DNA from 3 places in the Halopseudomonas sp. genome. Region 2 is predicted to be linked to each of the others. Evidence: predicted binding sites of a transcription regulator. Region 2 holds the regulator's gene; each other region holds the start of a gene.
What was found. The regulator FliA, encoded in region 2, starts transcription of late flagellar genes. The targets are predictions, from matches to a motif close to CTAAAGTTTNNNNNNNNNNNGCCGNTAA.
Positions count from the first base shown of each region.

Region 1: a site for FliA is predicted at 4,809-4,836, ahead of AAFM31_RS13410 (methyl-accepting chemotaxis protein). Genes of this name have one in related genera too.
Region 3: a site for FliA is predicted at 3,042-3,069, ahead of AAFM31_RS06605 (flagellin). Genes of this name have one in related genera too.

Region 1 is NZ_JAYPMU010000018.1:34,236-41,373, forward strand. It holds gene AAFM31_RS13390 (CvpA family protein) at 1-29, shown strand, start outside; gene purF (amidophosphoribosyltransferase) at 78-1,583, shown strand; gene AAFM31_RS13400 (O-succinylhomoserine sulfhydrylase) at 1,628-2,842, shown strand; gene AAFM31_RS13405 (helix-hairpin-helix domain-containing protein) at 2,994-3,272, shown strand; gene AAFM31_RS13410 (methyl-accepting chemotaxis protein) at 3,312-4,727, opposite strand; gene rnd (ribonuclease D) at 4,942-6,063, shown strand; gene AAFM31_RS13420 (YcgL domain-containing protein) at 6,060-6,353, shown strand; gene AAFM31_RS13425 (TM2 domain-containing protein) at 6,529-6,930, opposite strand; gene AAFM31_RS13430 (YcjX family protein) at 7,006-7,138, shown strand, end outside.
Region 2 is NZ_JAYPMU010000001.1:320,100-327,237, reverse strand. It holds gene flhA (flagellar biosynthesis protein FlhA) at 1-663, shown strand, start outside; gene flhF (flagellar biosynthesis protein FlhF) at 731-2,095, shown strand; gene fleN (flagellar synthesis regulator FleN) at 2,128-2,955, shown strand; gene AAFM31_RS01470 (RNA polymerase sigma factor FliA) at 2,952-3,689, shown strand; gene AAFM31_RS01465 (chemotaxis response regulator CheY) at 3,912-4,289, shown strand; gene AAFM31_RS01460 (protein phosphatase CheZ) at 4,311-5,105, shown strand; gene AAFM31_RS01455 (chemotaxis protein CheA) at 5,261-7,138, shown strand, end outside.
Region 3 is NZ_JAYPMU010000006.1:90,719-97,856, forward strand. It holds gene AAFM31_RS06595 (alpha/beta hydrolase) at 1-549, opposite strand, end outside; gene AAFM31_RS06600 (flagellin) at 808-2,694, shown strand; gene AAFM31_RS06605 (flagellin) at 3,161-4,768, shown strand; gene AAFM31_RS06610 (flagellar protein FlaG) at 4,843-5,247, shown strand; gene fliD (flagellar filament capping protein FliD) at 5,346-6,794, shown strand; gene fliS (flagellar export chaperone FliS) at 6,799-7,138, shown strand, end outside.

The DNA.
Region 1 (7,138 bases), on a different contig from region 2:
ATCTCATTCTGCAAATGGCGGGTCGCTGATCCGGCAGTACCGGACAGAGCCGCCCTTAATCAAGAAGGTACTCAGGCATGTGTGGCATTGTTGGCATAGTGGGCAAATCGAACGTCAATCAGGCGCTCTATGATGCCTTGACCGTCCTGCAGCATCGCGGCCAGGACGCCGCCGGCATTGTAACCAGCGATCAGGGTCGACTGTTCCTGCGCAAGGATAATGGCCTGGTGCGCGATGTGTTCCAGCAGCGGCACATGCAGCGACTGGTCGGCCAGATGGGGATCGGTCACGTACGATACCCGACCGCAGGCAGCTCCAGTTCCGCTGAGGCGCAGCCTTTCTACGTAAACTCGCCCTACGGCATTACCCTTGCGCACAATGGCAATCTGACCAACGTCGAACAGCTGTCTCGTGAGATTTACGAGTCCGACCTGCGTCACGTGAACACAACCTCTGACTCGGAAGTCCTGCTCAACGTATTCGCCCATGAGCTGGCAGTACGTAACAAGCTGCAGCCGACCGAGGAAGACGTGTTCGCAGCAGTCAGCCAGGTACACAAGCGTTGCCGTGGTGGTTATGCAGTGGTGGCGATGATCACCGGCTATGGCATTGTTGGCTTCCGTGATCCCAACGCGATTCGTCCGATCGTATTCGGCCAGCGTCACACCGACGAAGGCGTCGAGTACATGATCGCCTCTGAAAGCGTTGCCTTGGATGTGCTGGGTTTCAGTCTGATCCGTGATCTGGCGCCGGGCGAGGCGGTCTACATTACCGAAGACGGTCGTTTGTATACTCGCCAGTGCGCAGAGAATCCGCAGTACTCGCCGTGTATCTTTGAGCACGTTTATCTGGCGCGGCCTGACTCGCTGATGGACGGTGTGTCGGTCTACAAAGCACGTCTGCGCATGGGCGAGAAGCTGGCAGACAAGATCCAGCGCGAGCGTCCCGAGCATGGCATCGATGTGGTCATTCCGATTCCCGATACCAGCCGCACCTCGGCACTTGAGCTGGCCAACCAGCTGGGCGTCAAGTTCCGTGAGGGCTTCGTAAAGAACCGTTATATCGGTCGCACCTTCATCATGCCCGGGCAGGCTGCGCGCAAGAAGTCGGTACGCCAGAAACTGAATGCAATCGATCTTGAGTTCCGTGGCAAGAATGTTCTGTTGGTGGATGACTCCATCGTGCGTGGTACGACCTGCAAGCAGATCATTCAAATGGCCCGTGAAGCGGGCGCGAAGAAGGTGTTTTTCTGCTCTGCAGCACCTGCGGTTCGCTATCCGAACGTATACGGTATCGATATGCCGAGCGCCCACGAGCTTATCGCTCATGGCCGTACCACTGACGAGGTTGCCGAGCTGATCGGCGCAGACTGGCTGATTTATCAGGATCTTGACGATCTGAAAGATGCGGTTGGTGGCGGCAAGGTCAAGATCGAGCACTTTGATTGCGCGGTATTCGATGGTGAATACGTGACTGGAGACGTCAACGAGCAGTATCTGGATCGTATCGAACAGGCGCGCAACGACGCTGCCAAGTCTACTGTCGAGCGGGTAAGTGCGATCATTGATCTGCACAACAACTGATTCCCGGCGGCAACCTGTTGCCGCAGGATATGTGAGGTTTTTGCATGAGTGAACAATGGCAGCCCGGCCGCCTGGATAGTGACCTGGAAGGTGCCGGCTTTGACACGCTGGCGGTGCGCGCTGGTCAGCGCCGCACCCCTGAGGCTGAACATGGCGAAGCGCTGTTTCTGACCTCCAGCTATGTGTTCCGCAGTGCGGCTGAGGCCGCAGCCTGCTTTGCCGGGGAAACCGGTGGAAACGTCTATTCCCGGTACATGAACCCGACTGTGCGTAACTTCGAGGAGCGCATGGCGGTGATGGAAGGGGGTGAGCAAGCCGTTGCGACTGCCTCGGGTATGGCGGCGATTACGGCAACGGTCATGAGCCTGTGTTCTGCTGGCGACCACATTCTGGTGTCTCGTAGCGTATTCGGCGCCACGGTGACGCTGTTTGAAAAGTACTTCAAACGGTTTGGGATTGAAGTCGACTATGTGCCTCTGACAGATCCACAGGCCTGGCGTGCCGCCTGTAAGCCGAACACGCGGATGTTCTTCCTCGAGTCACCCTCCAACCCGCTGGCGGAGTTGGCGGACATTGGCGCGCTGGGTGCCATCGCCCGCGAGCAGGGCGCGTTGCTGGTCGTTGATAACTGTTTTTGCACGCCGGCGCTGCAGAAGCCACTTGCTCTTGGGGCGGACGTGGTTGTTCACTCGGCCACCAAGTACATCGATGGTCAGGGCCGCTGCCTTGGCGGTGTGGTGGTTGGTCGTCGCGAGCAGATGCAGGAGCTGGTTGGCTTCCTGCGCACGGCCGGTCCGACACTCAGCCCATTCAACGCCTGGATCTTCCTCAAGGGTCTGGAAACGCTGCGTCTGCGCATGCGAGCCCATTGTGAGTCGGCGCAGCAGATTGCAGAGTGGCTGGAGCAGCGCCCTGAGGTTGAGCACGTCTACTACGCCGGCTTACCATCGCATCCTCAGCACGAGTTGGCAAAGGCTCAGCAGACAGCATTTGGTGCGGTAGTGAGCTTCGAGCTGCGTGGCGGGCGTGACGCAGCATGGCGCTTCATCGATGCGACGCGGCTGCTTTCGATTACGGCGAACCTGGGTGATGCCAAAACCACGATCACCCATCCGGCGACGACGACGCACGGGCGTTTGACGCCTGAGGCTCGTGAGGCGGCAGGTATCCGTGACGGCCTGATCCGACTGGCTATTGGCCTGGAGGAGTTGGACGATATCAGGGCTGATTTGCAGCGTGGGTTCGACGCGCAGCACTGATTTCGTGACACAGTTGCGTTATTGGTCACATCAAGGCCGGAGAGTCATGCGCTCTCCGGCCTTTTTGTTTTAGCGTCCTTCGTGCCGCAGGGATAGCGCTGGAGTGATGTTCCTTCAGTGCGGCATTTAACAATTACACGGAGGATGAAATATGCGTCATTTGATTGCTGCGCTAGGCGTTGCCCTGAGTGTGCTGCTGGTCTCGCCGAGTTGGGCCCAGGAGGCTGGTGGGCCGACGGTCAATATCAACAGCGCAGGTGCTGCCGAGATTGCCGAGGTATTGCAGGGAGTAGGGCAGGCCAAGGCCGATGCCATCGTTGCCTATCGTACCGAACACGGCGCGTTTGCTTCGGTAGAGTCGCTGGCAGAGGTCAAGGGGATCGGTGCCAGCACGCTGGCCAACAACGAAGGGCGGATTGTCCTGGAGTAGTAGTGGTATCGGCGGCGCTGCAAGGCGCCGCCTTCTTGTTCAGGTACGCAGGCGGCTGACCGCCTCGGTCAATTGATGCGCGAGACGGGCTAGTTGATCGCTGGTGTCAGCGCTTTGTGCGGTCTGCTCGACGGTACGCTCGGTAACGTCACGAATCTCCACCACGCTCTGGGTGATGGCATCGGCAGCTAGGCTCTGCTGTTCCACCGCAGAAGCAATCTCGCTGTTGCCTTCACTGATCTGGCTGACCGCGTCAGCGATTTCCTGCAGCGAGTCTCCCGCTTCGGCAACTTGCTGGACGGAGTCATGGGTCAGGCCCGCGCTGGCCTGCATGTCCTCAACCGCCACTTCGGTTCCTGACTGCAGCGCTTCAATCATGCGCTGGATGTCGTCGGTCGAGTTTTGCACCCGCTGTGCGAGAGCGCGTACTTCGTCGGCTACGACGGCGAAGCCACGGCCTGATTCGCCCGCCCGAGCGGCCTCGATAGCGGCGTTCAATGCCAGCAGGTTAGTTTGTTCGGCGATCTCGCGAATCACCCGCACCACACCGCTGATTTCCTGGCTGTGAGTCGACAGCTGATGCATGTGTTCGGTGCAGCGGTCAATGCTGGTAACGAGTCCTGCAATGGTCTTGCGCACCTGGTAGACCTGGTTTCGGCCGCGGGTCGCTAGGGTATTGGCCTGATTGGATTGGTCTCGAGAAATCGACGTGCTGCCGGCAATATCCTGTACGGTCGCACTCATTTCGTTCACCGCGGCGGCAACCTGGTCGGTTTCACCCTGCTGGATGACCATCCCGTCGCGCATGCGGATCATGGTGTCGGCTAGCCCGCGAGAGCGCTGATCAAGTTCCAAAGCGGCCTGGCGCACCGAGCCGACAACCTTCTGCTGTGACTCTTGCATCGCGTTGAATGCGCGCGCCATCGAGCCGACTTCATCACGGGCACTGGCTGGTGCACGGAGCGTCAGATCGCCAGTGCTCTCCACGGCGAGCATGACGTCGCGCAGGGTAATGATGTGGCGAGTAATGAACAGGATGAGGAGTTGGGAGAAGAACAGCACCATCAGCATCAGGATTGCGACAACGCCTGCATATAGCGGCGCGCGGGCGATCAGCAGGTCGACGAAGCCTTGGTGCTCAATCGCGAGCGCACGTCCGTCACCGGCAGCCCACGCGCCGGTGTATTCGCGTCCGACCGTACCTAGCTGGCTGGCATCAAGCCAGCGGCCGGGAGTTGCAGTGGTGCTTGGCACGCTGACCCAGCTCAGGCCATGAATCTTGCCGTCGGCCGGTTGCTCGCTGACCAGCACTTTGGCTAGCTCCTGTCTGGTCTGTTCGATACTGCGTTGCTCGACCCAGATGGCAACGAGGACGAGCATCAGGGTTGCCGCGAAAGCAACGCCATTGACTGCCCAGAACTTGTATTTCAGTGGCAGGTTCTTGAACGCTTGCATGCATACTCCAGAGCATGTTGAGACCGTTGGCTGTAGACGACATCACGGCTGAAGGGCGCCAGTATGTCCCGTCACTTTGGTATATCGGTTGATCCCGGTCAAACTTGAAGCTTTCCCGCAGGTTAGAGGCTGCGGCAGCGTCCGCGTGCATCGGTTATACTGCGCGCAACTTTAGGAAAGACTGCACATGACTCCTGCGCTGACGCAACCTGTGATGATTGACAACGATGCCGACCTGGCGCGTTGCTGTGAACAATGGCGGCAGCTGCCTTTTGTGGCAGTGGATACCGAGTTTGTTCGTACCGAAACCTTCTACCCTATCGCCGGCCTGATCCAGATTGGTGATGGTGAGCGGGCGACTCTGATTGACCCCCTGAAGATCACCGATTGGGCGCCGTTTGTTGCGCTGTTGGAGGATCTTTCCGTGGTCAAGGTGCTGCACGCCTGCAGCGAGGATCTGGAAGTCTTTTCCCGGCTTTGTGGTGCTGCGCCCGCGCCGCTGTTTGATACTCAGCTGGCCGCGGCTTTCCTCGGAATGGATTTTTCCATGGGCTATTCACGGTTGGTCAGCGCGCTGCTGAATATCGACCTGCCCAAGGATGAGACGCGCTCCGACTGGTTGCAGCGCCCGTTGAGTGCGGCTCAGATTGAATATGCCGCGCGCGACGCCCAGCATCTGGCCGAGTTGTATCAGATCTTGGCGCCGCGTATTGCGGAGGCGGGTGTTGCCGACTGGCTGTTTTCCGACACGGCCGAGCAGGTCGCCGCTTCCGGTCAGGTGATTGACCCGGAGCAGGCGTACCAGCAGGTGAAGCAGGCATGGCGACTTAAACCTGCCGAGTTGGCGATCTTGCGGCTTCTTGCCGCTTGGCGTGAGCGGGAGTCCAGAGCGCGCGATGTCGCCCGTAACCGGTTGCTGCGTGAGCGCACCCTCTGCCCCTTGGCGCAGCGTCAGCCGGACACCTTGCAGGCCTTGTCCCGGATTGAGGATATGCATCCGCGGACAGTGCGTCACGAAGGTGAGACCATCCTGCAACTGATTCGCCAGGGCCGAGCTGTTGCTCCAGCCGATTACCCAGAGGTTTTGCCTGAGCCGTTGCCTTCCGCAGCCAATCGTCTGCTTAAACTGTTGCGCAAGGTTGGTCAGCAAGAGGCTGAGGCGCGGGGTATTGCGGTTGAGATCATGCTGCGTAAAAAGGTGCTCGAAGCGATGGTACGTACCGGCTTTCCCAATGGACCCTATCGTTTGCCCGATGAGTTGAGCGGCTGGCGCCGGGAACTCATGGGTGAGGCATTGCTGAAGGCCGCCAATAGCGCGGTGGAGGTAGTTGAATGAAGGTTTTGTGTTCCATTTTCCGTAGCACCAAGAAGCAGGGTATGTACCTGTATGTGCCTCGTGAAAAAGGTTTAAGTGAAATTCCTGAAGCGCTGATGCAACTGTTCGGTCGCGGTGAGCATGCGATGGATCTTGTGCTGCATGAGGAGCGTAAGCTGGCCCAAGAAGACATCGCAACAGTGCTGCTCAATCTGAAAGAGCAGGGGTTTCACCTGCAGATGCCGCCTCAGGAAGATGATTACATCCAGCACCTTCCGCCAGAGCTGCTCAATCGCAACGATCCGGTCTAGTGCTGGTTGAAACCAATAGTTGTTAGAAACCGTCGCTACTGCGACGGTTTTTTTTCAGGGTTCGAACGTGGAAGATCGGGTGGGCTGGAGACTTAATACATGACACATGTGTCTCTGCCTGGGGCAGGCTTGCCTTGCGTGGACGGAACCTGTCAGTTTGTTAAGAGCAGGCCGCTTACCATTCGCGACGCATATTCTCCACGGAGATCTGTTCGTTAAGGGTCCAGTAGTCGTAAAGCACGCCCACCAGAAACAGCCCGCCGGTAAAGAAGTAGATGATCGCGGTGACCCATTTGCCCATGTACAGGCGGTGGGCACCGAAGATGCCAAGGAAGGTCAGCAGGATCCAGGTCAGATTGAAGTTGACCCGGCCGGTGCGGAACCGGCGATCAGCTTCGCGGTCCATGCTGGGGATCAGAAACAGGTCGATGATCCAGCCAATGAAGAACAGCCCGAGGGTGAAAAACCACAGGGTCCCGGTCCAGGGTTTTCCGTAATAGAAACGATGCGCTCCCATGAATCCGAATATCCAGAGCAGGTAGCCGATTGCCTTGCTGTGAGTATCCGAATACGCCATACGGGGTGCCTCTCTCCAAAAGTGTGTGTGTAATACTGGTCATAGACCATAAACGATTTGTGGAGTGCCTGCAGCGTGCAAAATAAAAGTGCGAACTGGTTCAAGCAAGTGGCACAGCGCGCAGAAGGGCTGGCGCAGCAGCGCCTGCGAATCGGCGTTACCGGCCTCAGTGGTGCTGGCAAGACCACGTTTATCACCAGTCTAATCA
Region 2 (7,138 bases):
ACCGTGGTGGACGCCAGTACCGTGGTCGCCACCCACATCAATCAGATTCTCTTCAAGCATGCTCACGAACTTATCGGCCATGAGGAAGTGCAGCAGCTGATGCAGGTGCTGGCCAAGGCCTCGCCGAAGCTGGCCGAGGAGCTGGTGCCGGGCCTTATCTCACTCTCCAATTTGCTCAAGGTGCTGCAGGGCTTGCTGCAGGAGCAGGTGCCGGTACGTGACATTCGGACCATTGCCGAGGCGATCGCCAACAACTCCAACAAGAGTCAAGATACCGGCGCGTTGATCGGCGCGGTGCGGGTCGCGCTGAGTCGCTCAATCGTGCAAAGCATTGTGGGGCTTGACTCTCAGCTGCCTGTGATCACCTTGGAACCAAGGTTGGAACAGATGTTGCTACAGAGTCTGCAGAAGGCAGGTCAGGGCGCAGACGACGGTATGTTGCTTGAGCCCGGCATGGCCGAGAAGTTGCAGCGCTCGCTGGCCGAAGCAGTACAGCGGCAGGAAGTGCAGGGCAAGCCGGCAATATTGCTGGTAGCGGGGCCGATTCGGATGATGATGGCCAAGTTCGTACGCTACGCAGCCCCGGGAGCCCATGTACTGTCCTACCAGGAAATTCCGGACAGCAAGCAGGTGACCATCATTGCGACGGTCGGCCAGAACTGAGCTGCAGACTCTGAATGAATGACAGCAGCCGCCAGCGGGCGGCGCCAGAAAAGCGACGAGGTCAGCCATGAAAGTCAAACGTTTCTTTGCCGCAGACATGCGCCAGGCGATGAAGCTGGTTCGCGATGAACTGGGCGCGGATGCGTCGATCATTGCCAATCGCCGGGTTGCCGGTGGTGTTGAGCTGACCGCTGCACTGGACTATGAGGCGCCGCGCCTGACCGCGCCGACGCCCGGCCTGGACACCGAGTTGAAGAAGACCCAGGAGCGCATCGTCGCTGCGCGCGCCGAGCTGGAAGTAGGTTCGATGGCCTCCCACGACCAGCCGCTGGTTAATCGCCAATTGTTTGGTGACACCATGCGTCACGCCGCGCGTCAGGGTTCTGTCGAGGCGCGTGATCTGCTGGATCGTCTGATTCAGGAGCCGGTTGAGCAGGCTGCGCCAGTAGCCCGTCCTGCGGCGGCTGAGGTTGCGCCCGTCGCCGCTGCCGTTGAAGACGCCAGCCTGAGCGCCATGCGTGCTGAAATTGCCGGTCTGCGTGAGATGCTGGAGTCGCAGCTGGGTGGCTTGGCGTGGGGGCAGCTCAATCAGCAAAAGCCCAAGCAGGCAGGGCTGTGGCGCCGTCTGACCCAGATGGGGTTGCCCGCGGAGGTTAGCCAGGATCTGCTGCGTCAGGTTTCTGACGTGAGCGATCCGCGTCAGGCTTGGCGCATGCTGCTGGCCTATCTGGCACATCGCGTGCCGGTGCTGCGCGAAGAGCCGCTGGATGCCGGTGGTGTGATCGCACTGGTTGGTCCGACAGGTGCTGGCAAGACCACCACGCTTGGTAAGCTGGCCGCCCGCTACGTGCTCAAGCACGGGAGTCAGCACGTTGCCCTGGTCACTATGGACACCTACCGTATTGGCGCTCACGAGCAACTGCGTACGCTGGGCCGGATTCTCAACGTGCCGGTCAAGGTGGTCGATGAAAATCAGGACCTCAACGACGTGCTGGCCGATTTTGCCGGCAAGCGCCTGGTGCTGATCGACACCGCCGGTTTGCAGGCCAATGATCCCTATCTGCGCGGTCAGCTGGATACGCTGGCGCGGCAGGGGCGCCGGGTGCGCAATCTGCTGGTGCTCGCAGCGACTAGCCAGCACCGGGTAATGAAGGCGGCCTACCATACTTACAAGGCGTGCGGCCTGTCCGGCTGCATTCTGACCAAGGTCGATGAAGCAGCTACGCTGGGTGAATCACTGGGGCTGGCGATGGAGCAGGGTTTGCCGGTAGCCTATCTGGCAGATGGCCAGCGCATTCCCGATGACATCAGTCGGGCGGTAGGGCACCAGCTGGTCAGCCGTGCAGTCAGCATGGCCGGCAACGAAGCGCCAGCAGATCAGACCATGGCGGACGTATTTGCCGGTATGATGCACACCCAGCAGGCAAGTTAAGCAACTTCACAGAATTAAGGTAATCAGCGCAGATGGGCAGCAATCATCCGGTTCAGGTAATCGCAGTCACCGGTGGCAAGGGTGGCATCGGCAAGACCAACGTGTCGGTGAACCTCAGTCTTGCTCTGGCAGAGATGGGGCGGCGGGTCGTTCTGCTGGACGCTGACCTTGGTCTGGCGAATGTCGACGTGCTGTTGGGGCTCAAGCCCAAGGCAACGCTGGCGGACGTGCTCGACGGCAAGTGTGACCTGCGCGATGTTCTGGTTACCGGTCCTGGCGGCATTCGCATTGTTCCGGCTGCCTCGGGCGCTGCCAACATGGTCAGCCTCAATCATCAGCAGCATGCGGGCCTGATTCAGGCGTTCAGCGAAATCGGTGACAACATCGACGTGCTGATCGTCGATACCGCGGCAGGTATCGGCGACTCAGTTGTCAGTTTTGTGCGCGCCGCTCAGGAAGTACTGGTGGTGGTGTGCGACGAGCCGACTTCCATCACCGATGCCTACGCCCTGATCAAACTGCTCAACCGTGATCACGGCATGACCCGTTTTCGCGTATTGGCCAATATGGTGGGCACGCCCCAGGAAGGCCGCATGGTCTTTGCTAAGCTCACCAAGGTAACTGACCGGTTTTTGGATGTTGCGCTGCAGTATGTCGGTGCGGTGCCATTCGATGAAGCGGTGCGTAAGTCAGTGCAGAAACAGCGCGCGGTGTTTGAAGCGTTCCCGCGCAGCAAAGCCTCGCTGGCCATTCGCGCCATTGCTCAGAAAGTGGATGCATGGCCGTTGCCGGCCAATCCCCGTGGGCATCTGGAGTTCTTCGTCGAGCGTTTGGTGCAGCCGACAGGATCGGGTCTATGACAGCACAGGCTGGCGGATTGAGCATGTATACACGAGCACAGAGTTCAGCAGGTCAGCAGGATCGTCTCGTCGAGCAATATGCTCCGCTGGTAAAGCGTATTGCCTATCACTTGCTGGGGCGTTTGCCATCCAGCGTTCAGGTTGAAGATTTGATGCAGGCCGGGATGATCGGCCTGCTCGAAGCCTCCCGCAAATTTGATTTCGGCAAGGGTGCCAGCTTTGAAACCTATGCCGGCATCCGCATTCGTGGTGCAATGCTGGACGAGGTGCGCAAGGGCGATTGGGCGCCTCGCTCCGTCCACCGCAACACCCGGATGGTCAGCGACGCCATGCGCGCCGTTGAAGCGCGTCTGGGACGGGACGCTAAAGATCACGAGGTTGCGGCCGAACTGGATATGAGTCTTGAGGAGTACTACGCGATCCTCAGCGATACCGCCGGCAGCAAATTGTTCAGCTTTGACGATCTACTGGAGTCAGGTGCGCCGGCCGATGTGCAGGGTGGCGAGGAGCCGCTGTCCGGTCTGCAGGATGAACGCTTTCGGGGGGCACTGATCGAAGCGATCGATACGCTTCCGGAGCGCGAGCGACTGCTTTTGTCGCTTTATTACGAGGAGGAGCTTAACCTCAAGGAAATCGGAGCGGTACTTGGTGTAAGTGAATCGCGGGTCAGCCAATTGCACAGTCAATGTGCTGCCCGGTTGCGCGCCAAGCTGGTCAGTTGGCGAAATGATTGATTTTGTCGTCAACATCCGGACAATGCTCGGATTGCTCGACAGGTAGTAGCACTGTGCCGGTCGCCAGAGGGCGACACCAAGGGCGCATCTGACCAGTCTGCTGACGTAGCAGCTGATTGCTCAGAGCTTCTTTATACGGCTTGTTTGGTTATTTGCGATGGGTTTCTGGGGTGCAGGCCTGCACATTCCCTGGTTTGTACGGAGGTCGACTTGGACAAGAACATGAAAATTCTCATCGTTGATGATTTTTCGACGATGAGGCGCATCATCAAGAACCTGTTGCGCGACCTTGGGTTTACCAACACGGCCGAAGCGGATGACGGTAATACCGCGCTGCCGATGCTGCAGAGCGGCAGCTTCGACTTTCTGGTGACGGACTGGAATATGCCGGGTATGAGCGGCATTGATCTGCTCCGCGCGGTGCGTGCTGATGACCGCCTCAAGCATCTGCCGGTACTGATGGTAACTGCCGAGGCCAAGCGTGATCAGATCATTGAGGCCGCGCAGGCGGGCGTCAATGGCTACGTGGTCAAGCCGTTTACCGCTCAGGCGCTGAAAGAGAAGATCGAAAAGATTTTCGAGCGAGTTCAGCCTAAATAATAATTAACCGGGGTAAAGGTTATGGCTTTGAGTAAAGATCCCGGCCAGGCGACTGCTCAGGAGTTTGAACATTCGCTGAAAGACAATGCGCATCAGTTGGTTGGTCATCTTGAAAGTGGCAACTTCGCTGAAGCGCTGCTGGTCATTCATGCCATCAATCAGGCACGTGATCGTGGTCTGTACCACGAAGTGGGGCAACTGACCCGCGCGCTGCACAACGCAATCGTCAATTTCCAGATCGATACCACCCACGCGCTCGGCGCCGAGTCTGAGACGTCGAAAATCTCTGATGCCTCCGATCGCCTGGACTACGTGGTTCAGCTGACCGATAAGGCCGCCAATCGCACCATGGATCTGGTGGAGGTCAGCGCGCCAAAGGTTACCGATCTGGGCCAGCAGGCCAGTGCCTTGAAAGCCGATTGGCAGCGTCTGCAGCGTCGTGAAATGGCTGCAGACGAGTTCCGCGACCTGTACCGACGGGTCGGCGAGTTTCTCGAAGACACTGAGAAAACCAGCAAAGAGCTATCGACCAATCTGAACGATATTTTGCTGGCGCAGGATTATCAGGATTTGACCGGTCAGGTCATCAAGCGCGTCACCACGCTTGTACACGATGTCGAAGAGAGCCTGGTCAATCTGGTTCGAATGGCGGGTCAAGTTGACCGCATTACCGGCATCAATCACGGCGAGACGCCGGAAGAGACAAAAAAATCCTCTTCCAAGGGTGAAGGTCCGCAAATTCATGCCGATACAAGGGAAGACGTTGTTTCCGGTCAGGATGAGGTCGACGATCTCCTGTCCAGCCTGGGATTCTGATGTCAGCTGTGACTGCCGTGCGTTTAAACAGCCGGCAGCTTGACTGTCCACGGTGGCGACCTGGCAGCAACGTTGAATGACCGCACTGCAACCGAAGGTGGTTTCGGTTGTGCATCCAGCGGTCTTCCGATAACACGCCCGAGGGGAGTGGGTGCATGAGTTTCGATGCGGATGAAGAGATTCTCCAGGACTTTCTGGTCGAGGCCGGTGAGATTCTCGAGCAGTTGTCCGAACAGTTGGTCGAGCTGGAAAACCGGCCCGACGACATGGATCTGCTTAACGCCATCTTCCGCGGCTTTCACACGGTAAAAGGTGGTGCCGGCTTTTTGCAGCTGGATGCTCTGGTCGCCTGCTGTCACATCGCCGAAAACGTGTTCGACATCCTGCGCAAGGGCGAGCGGACCGTTACCCCTGAGTTGATGGACGTGGTGCTCCAGGCGCTGGATACCGTCAACGGCATGTTTGCCCAGGTGCGCGAGAGCGAAGAGCCGACCCCCGCTGACCCCGCGCTGCTGGACGCTCTGTCTGCGTTAGCGCAACCCGAGTCTGCTGATGAAGTAGCAGAAGCCCCAGCTTCAGAACCGCAAGAGCCAGTCGCCGAACCCGACGCTGCCATGGCTCCCGCTGCGACCTCGGCACCGGCCGACGGCGACATCACCGATGACGAGTTTGAGCAACTGCTGGATGCCCTCCACGGCGATGGCAGTGCCGCGACTGCAGCGGCGAAGGTCGCGCCAGCAGCGTCTGATGCGGCATCGGACGAAATCTCTGATGATGAATTTGAAGCGCTGCTTGATGAGCTGCACGGCACAGGCAATGCACCGAGCGTGCCCGCGTCCAGCGAGCCAGCCAAAGCAGCGGCTGGTAGTGATGAAATCACCGATGACGAATTCGAAGCCTTGCTGGACCAGTTGCATGGCAAGGGTTCTGCTCCAGGCGTTGCTGATGCGCCGAGCGCAGCTGCTGCGGCTCCCGAAAGCACACCGACTGCTGAGCCGAGCGGCGGTGATCACATAACCGACGATGAATTCGAAGCGCTGCTCGATCAGTTGCACGGCAAGGGAAGTGCGCCTGGTGCTGCCGAGGCGGCTACCGCACCCGCTGCGGCAAAACCTGCGGAAAAGAAAGAACCCGCCAAGGCGCCTGAAGCCAAGGCTGCGGCGGCCAAACCGGCAGCCAAGCCTGCCCCTGCCGCTCCAGCTGCCGCCAAGCCGGCCGCCGCTGCCGAGGCACCGGCGGCGGATACCACTGTGCGGGTTGATACCGCGCGGCTGGACGAAATCATGAACATGGTCGGCGAGCTGGTACTGGTGCGTAACCGCCTGGTTCGTTTGGGCGTGTCCAGCGGCGACGAAGAACTGAGCAAGGCCGTCGGCAATCTTGATGTGGTGACTGCAGACTTGCAGATGTCGGTCATGAAGACCCGCATGCAGCCCATCAAAAAGGTCTTCGGGCGTTTCCCGCGGGTAGTCCGAGATCTGGCGCGTAACCTCAAGAAGGAAATCAACCTCGAGCTGATCGGTGAAGAGACCGACCTGGACAAAAACCTGGTCGAGGCACTGGCCGATCCGCTGGTTCACCTAGTGCGCAACTCGGTTGATCACGGTATTGAACTGCCGGACGAGCGCGAGGCCGCCGGCAAACCGCGTACCGGCAAGGTGGTGCTGGCTGCGCAGCAGGAAGGCGACCACATTCTGCTGACTATCGTCGACGACGGCCGCGGCATGGATCCGGAAATCCTGCGTGCCAAGGCGGTTGAGAAGGGCATGATGGATAAGGACGCAGCGGATCGCCTGAGCGATACCGAATGCTTTAACCTGATTCTGGCGCCCGGTTTTTCCACCAAGACCGAGATCTCCGATGTGTCCGGTCGCGGTGTTGGCATGGACGTGGTCAAGACCAAGATTTCTCAGCTCAACGGTACGATCAACATCGAGTCGACCAAAGGCCAGGGTTCGCGGATCGCGATCAAGGTACCGTTGACCCTTGCCATCATGCCGACGCTGATGGTCATGCTGGCCGATCAGGCCTTT
Region 3 (7,138 bases), on a different contig from region 2:
TTCATCCAGGCTGCTGACGTGGCGAAAGTTGCAGCGCTTGTACAGTGAGGGCAGATACTCACCGATGGTGTCGTTGATCAGCATGGCAACCGCCTGCCGGTCGCAGGCCGCCAGATGCGTCTTGCCACGGCTCAGATAGTCCTGCATGTGCGGGTTCAGGATGGGTGAGAACGAGGTAATCACCGCACGTTGAATGCGCGATGGCCGCTGCGCCAGTGCCAGCATCGTCGCCACGCCACCCCACGAGAACGACAGCATCTGGTCGGCACGAAAGTGCTCGATCAGATCCAGCAGAATCAGCGCCTCGTCTTCCTTGCCGATCAGCGGCATGGACGGATTGTATGCGCGCGAGTGACCGCTGTACGGCTGATCGAACAACACCACGTTGCACAGTGGCTGCAGGTAACGCAGGGTCTGGCCGAAGGAAGCGCTGGTCGCCAGTGAGCCGTTGACCAGAATGATGGTCGTGTCGCTGGCGGGGTTGGGGTAGAACCAGGTGTGCACCTTCAAATCACGGTGCACGCGAATAACAGCTTTCTCAGCGTACATGGGCACCTCGATATCAGTGGGGTTGCCGACGCAGGGCGCCAGCGGGTTGCCCACAGCTAACCCCAGCCAGATGACAGGGGCGTTGCATCGGGGTGCCGTCTGTCCGTGTTCATCAGGGTGTCATCTGCTGGTGATTTGACGCCGCGCTAAAGTTTTCTCTTGTGGTGCCGAAATGGTGGCATGGGGAGGGTGCGCCAGCTAATAAGCAAGGCTGGCGATACCATCATTTTGTAGTCGGTCTTCACTGAGAGTCATGCCATGGCCTTGACCGTCAATACCAATGTCGCGTCGCTGAACGCGCAGCGCAATTTGGGCAGTTCATCCAGCAGCCTGCAAACGTCGCTTGAGCGGCTGTCGTCTGGCTCGCGGATTAACAGCGCGAAAGACGATGCAGCCGGCCTGCAGATATCCAATCGGCTGACCAGTCAGATTCGCGGCCTTGGCGTGGCGGTCAAAAACGCCAACGACGGCATCTCGCTGGCGCAGACCGCCGAAGGTGCCCTGCAGGAATCCACCAGCATTCTGCAGCGCATGCGCGATCTGGCGCTGCAGGCGGCCAACGGCGGCAATGGCGACTCTGAGCGCAAGGCGCTGAACGATGAAATGGTGCAGCTGAAAAACGAGCTGGATCGGATATCCACGACGACCAAGTTCGGCAGCAAATCGCTGTTCGACGGCAGCTTCTCGGAAAATATTCAGGTCGGCGCTCAGGCGAACGAAACCATCAGTGTCAAGATCGACAGCTTCCGCACCACCGATCTGGGCACCAAGGGCTCGCGTGATGCCACTGCTGCGTCGTTGGTGGCGGGGAGTGCGCCGGCGAGTTTGACTGTGGGTGCAGGTGGCGCGTCGACGGCGGCATCGGTGCAGGGTGTGGGGGTGGCTCAGACCAACTTCAGTACTACTGCGGTGGAGGTTGTTGGTACGGAGGATCTGAGTGGGGGGGGGGTGATTGATATTTCTAACTTCAACTTCAACTCAGACGTGACCACTACTGCCACCGGTTCGGTTATTCGGGATGTTGACTTCACCTATGGATCGTTTAGTAGCGTTTCGGATTTGGTAGACGACTTCAACCAGCAAATCACGACTAATTATGGTGCTGATCCAGGCGGTAACTTAATTGAGGCGTTTGATGACGGTAACGGGCATTTTGGTGTTCGGTTACTCAATCCAGATGCTGGTGCTGATTTGCTTATCTCCCAAAACTTTGCAGCGTTTGCTGGATTACCGACCAGCATAATTTCCCCCGCAGATCAGTCCAGTAGTCTATCCATTGACTTAGGCGGCACCTCACAAACTATCACGCTAGATCAGCAATACGCCGACGCCGCAACCATGGCGAACGCAATCCAGACTCAGATTAATGGCGGCAGCCTGAATGGTCTGGTTACCGTATCTGAATCCGGTGGCGTGCTTAGCCTGCAGCAGACGGGGAACTTGGGTGGTGAAACGCTGGCTGTAACGGGTGCTGCTGCCGATGCGGTATTTGGCGCTGGTCGTACGGAAACCCCCGGCACGGGTGGTAGCGTCGGTGGCTTTACGCTGGCGCTTGGCACCGGCACGGCGCAGACCATCAATATCGATCAGGCCAACTACACCACGCTGGAATCGCTGGCAGACAATATCAACCAGCAGATCGCCAACAACGCGACCCTGGTGGGTGAGGTGCGCGCCACGGTCAGCGAGGGCAAACTGCAGTTTGTCACCACCGACAAAGGTACCGACGCAACCATTACTCTGGGCGCGTTGGCTGGCAACAGTGGTTTGACCGACCTCGGCTTTACCGATGGCGCAACCGCCAGCGGTTTGGACGAAGGAGCGCGTGATACTTCCGTGGAGCAGCTGGATATCACCACGGCAGCGGGCGCTCAAGCGGCGATCAGCACAATCGACGCGGCGCTGAGTGAAATCGACGTTACCCGCGCCTCGCTTGGTGCTATTCAGAACCGCTTCGATTCGACCATCAGCAACCTGCAGAACGTCGCCGAGAACGCCTCCGCCGCCCGCGGTCGGATTCAGGATACGGACTACGCCGCAGAAACCGCCAATCTGACCAAGAACCAGATCCTGCAGCAGGCCGGCACGGCGATTCTCGCCCAGGCCAATCAGCTGCCGCAGGCGGTGCTCAGTTTGCTTGGCTAAAGCGTTCACGTGCTGTACTGACAAACCCCGTTCGTGGTCGAACGGGGTTTTGTTTTTTTATGCCCTGCGAATCCGGTGTGCGGTTGCGGGAGGGCCGAGTTCCAACTCGGCCACGTCGTTGCATCCAGGCTAGCTGGTCGAGCGGGAGCTCGACCTTCCCGTTCGTCCTGCCCGACCAGCGGTCATGCTTTTGCGCTAATCAGGGCTAAAGATCGGGGTGGTTCGAACGATATAGGTAACAGCTTTGATGCAGTTGTGGCGCTGGGTTTTTGACAGTGGCCAGCAGGAAGACGCCGAGGTGGCCTAAGTCATTGATGGCAAATCAGAAAAAAAGATTGCAAAAAAGGCTAAAGGTCGCCCGGAAGGCGCCGATACAGTAATCGAATGCGAACTCAATGGGTGCCTGGGCAAAGCCGGCCCGAGGGTCGCAAGCTCAGGCAAACATCACTAGGTCGAGGTACTTATCATGGCTCTTACAGTCAACACGAACGTAGCTTCCCTGAACGCCCAGCGTAACCTGGGTTCTTCCTCCAGCAGTCTGGCTACTTCCCTGGAGCGTCTGTCCTCCGGTTCGCGCATCAACAGCGCCAAAGACGACGCCGCAGGTCTGCAGATCTCCAACCGTCTGACCAGCCAGATCAACGGTCTGAACGTTGCCGTCAAGAACGCCAACGACGGTATCTCCCTGGCACAGACCGCTGAAGGCGCTCTGCAGGAGTCCACCAACATTCTGCAGCGTATGCGTGACTTGGCTCTGCAGGCTGCCAACGGCGGTAACGGCGACTCCGAGCGTAAGGCTCTGAACGACGAAGTCGTACAGCTGAAGAACGAACTGGACCGTATCTCCACTACCACCAAGTTCGGCAGCAAGTCGCTGTTCGACGGTAGCTTCGCCGAGAACATCCAGGTTGGCGCACAAGCCAACGAAACCATCAGCGTCAAGATCGGCAGCTTCCGTACTACCGATCTGGGCACCACTGCCAGCCGTGACGCCACCAAGGCATCTCTGACTGCCGGTGCTGAGCCGACTTCGCTGACTATCTCTACTGGTTCTGCGGGCTCTGCACAGGTTGACGGTACTGCTTCCACTTATGCAGGCGCTGCTCCGGCTCGTTTGGACTTTGACGATAGCAACGGTGACTCTTCCGACGCTAACGCTACGTTCTCGATCTCCTTCAATGGCAATACTGAGAACGTCACACTGTCTGGTGTTTACGCAGATAACGCTGCACTCGCTGGGGCAATCAACACCGCTTTGAGCGGCACAACATTGGACGGTCTGGTTACAGCAAGTGATAACGGCACTGGTGTTACCCTGACAGAGGTCGACGCCACGAACCTGTTCAGCGGTCAAGCGGTTACTGTCGGCGGCGCAGATGCAGCGGTAGTGTTTGGTGCTGGTTCTGGATCGACTGGTACTGCAGGTACACCGGCTGTTCCGGCTGTTGTCGGTAACGACCAGTTCGACATCGCTGTAAACGGTGGCACTGCTTCCACCATCACTATCGATGCTGGCACTTACACCACTCTGGAATCGCTGGCTGACAACATCAACCAGAAGATTGCGGCTGACAGCGGTCTGGCCGGTGAAGTTCGCGCCACCGTAAGTGAAGGCAAGCTGGAGTTCGTGACCACCGATACTGGTTCTGCAGCGGACATCACCATCACTGATACCACTGGTAACGTTGGTGGCGTAGCTAACCTGGGCTTCACCACTGGTGACACTGCTGCCGGTGTTGACGAAGGCGCACAGGCTGCCAACTCGGTAGAGAAGATTGACATCACTACCGTTGACGGTGCTCAGAGCGCGATCGCTACCATCGACGCGGCCCTGAAGGAAGTGGACGTGACTCGTGCCTCCCTCGGTGCGATCCAAAACCGCTTTGACTCCACCATCAGCAACCTGCAGAACGTTTCCGAGAACGCCTCCGCTGCCCGCGGTCGTATCCAGGACACCGACTACGCTGCTGAAACTGCAAACCTGACCAAGAACCAGATCCTGCAACAGGCAGGTACTGCGATCCTGGCCCAGGCCAACCAGCTGCCTCAGGCGGTTCTGAGCCTCTTGGGCTAAGAAACGATCAGGGGTAAACTGCGGGGGGAGGGCATTGGCCTTCTCCCCGCTTTGTCCGTTGCGAGGTAAGCACCATGGATATGGGTGTTATCAAACCGTTTGAAGTGACCCGTCCTGCCAACAGCGCAGCTGCGGTGGAAGCGGGTGCTGGCGCGAGCCAGGTTAAGCAGATGGATGCTGCACAGAATCGTTCTTCCTCATCCGAGCCGGTGGCTACCCAGACCCGTTCTGCGGTCGGTCAGTCGCCCGAAGCCGAGCGCGAGAAATTGCAGGCGGCGGTGTCGGATATCCAGGGTTTTGTCCAGTCGGTACGCCGTGATATCAACTTCAATCTTGATGAAGACAGTGGCCGGGTGGTGATCAATGTAACCGAGGCAACCAGTGGCGATGTGATTCGCCAGATTCCCTCGGAAGAAGCGTTGCGGTTGGCAGAGAACCTGTCGGAAATTCGCAGCGTGCTGTTCGAAGCAGAGGCCTGACTCTGCTTGCCGGTTTTGCTGGCACGCAACTTGCCTGATAGACCGGAACATTCTTTTCGGCAGGCGACTCGTCAAAAAACGGTCGCGAGGTAAGTACTATGGCTATTACCGGTATTGGCTCCGGCCTCGACATCAGCTCCATCGTTAGCGCATTGGTGAACGCCGATGGCGCGCCCAAGACGGCGCAGCTGAATCGGCTTGAGACGGCAACGACGGAGAAGTTCACCGCGCTCGGATCCTTCCGTAGTGCGTTGTCGACTTTCCAGGCTACCCTCAAGAACCTCAGTACCGCTGAAACCTACGAGAAGCGCACCGCGACCAGTGGCGATTCCAGCCTGTTCTCCGTCAAAGCAGAGTCTACGGCAGGTACCGGCAACTACAGCGTGCAGGTGTTTAACCTGGCGCAGACCAGCAAGGTTGCCCTGCAGGGTGTAGACGACCCGGCGGCTGCCGTCGGTACCGGCAGTATGACTATCTCTGCTGGCGACAAATCCTTCAGTATCGATATCAACGACGGCAACAGCAGCCTCACCGGCATTCGCGATGCGATCAATGCTGCAGGGCAAGACAGCGGCATCAGCGCCACCATTGTGACCGACCCCAGCGGCGCAGCCGGCTCGCGTCTGGTTCTCAGTTCGACCACATCAGGCACTGGCAACGACATCACCGTGGATGTGACTACCGACGGCGATGACACTGGCGACCTGAGTGTGCTCGCCTTCACGCCACCTGCAACTACTGACTTTGAACCAACAGTGCCTGCTGACCCGCGCGAGGCGAAAGTTATTTCCTATGCGCGTGACGCCAGCGTCGCCATCGATGGCATCACTATTTCCAGTGACAGCAACACCATCGAGGATGCCATCGACGGTGTGACCATCACCCTGAAGAAAGCGCAAAGCCAGGAAGATCTGGATGCCGCGACGACCGTCAGTTTGACGGTTGGCGCCGATAAGGCGGGCGTCAAGAAATCGCTGCAGTCGTTTGTTGATGCCTATAACAACATGATGTCGACCATCAATTCGCTTACTTCGGTAACCGAAGTGGGTGGGGATGATGGTCAGCCGCTGGCTGCCGCTCTGGTCGGGGATGCCTCTGTACGCTCGGTACTGTCCGGGTTGCGTAACGAGATGTCGGCTGCGGGCGAGGGTAGTATTCGCATCCTGGCGGATCTGGGTATTCGCACCGAGCGTGACGGCACCCTGAGTCTGGATGCGGAGGCGCTGGATACCGCGCTGACCGATAACTATGACGCACTGAGCAATTTCCTGGCTGGCGACGACGGCCTGATGATGCGCCTCAACAACAAGATTGACCCGTACGCCAAATCGGGCGGGATCATCGAGACTCGTAACAACTCGCTGCAAAACACCCTGTCGTCTATCGACGATCAGCGTGAGCGGCTCAATACCCGACTTGTGAATCTCGAATCGCGCCTGCTGGCGCAATTCAACGCAATGGACGCGCTGGTGGCGAATCTGTCGAGCACCAGTACTTATCTGGAAGGCCAGCTGGCGAACCTGCCTGGCGTAGTGAAGGAGTCGTAAGCTGATGGCAAACCCCATTGATACCTATAAGCAGGTCAAGGTTTCCCAGGAAGTATCACAGTACCGCGCGGTGCAATTGCTGCTGGCAGGTGCCATTGAGCGCTTGAAGCTGGCGCGCCACGCGCAATCGATCGGCAATCCGGAGCGTCGCGGCGTCGCGGTCAGCAGCACGCTCAGCATCATCGGCGCGTTGCAGGCATCGCTGGACAAGGACATGGGTGGCGAGATTGCCGAAAACCTGGACGCCCTTTATGACTATATGACCCGCAAGCTCGCTGGTGTGGCGCTCGACGATACGCCGCGCTCACTGGATGAAGTGTTGCAGTTGCTGGGTGAGATCAAAG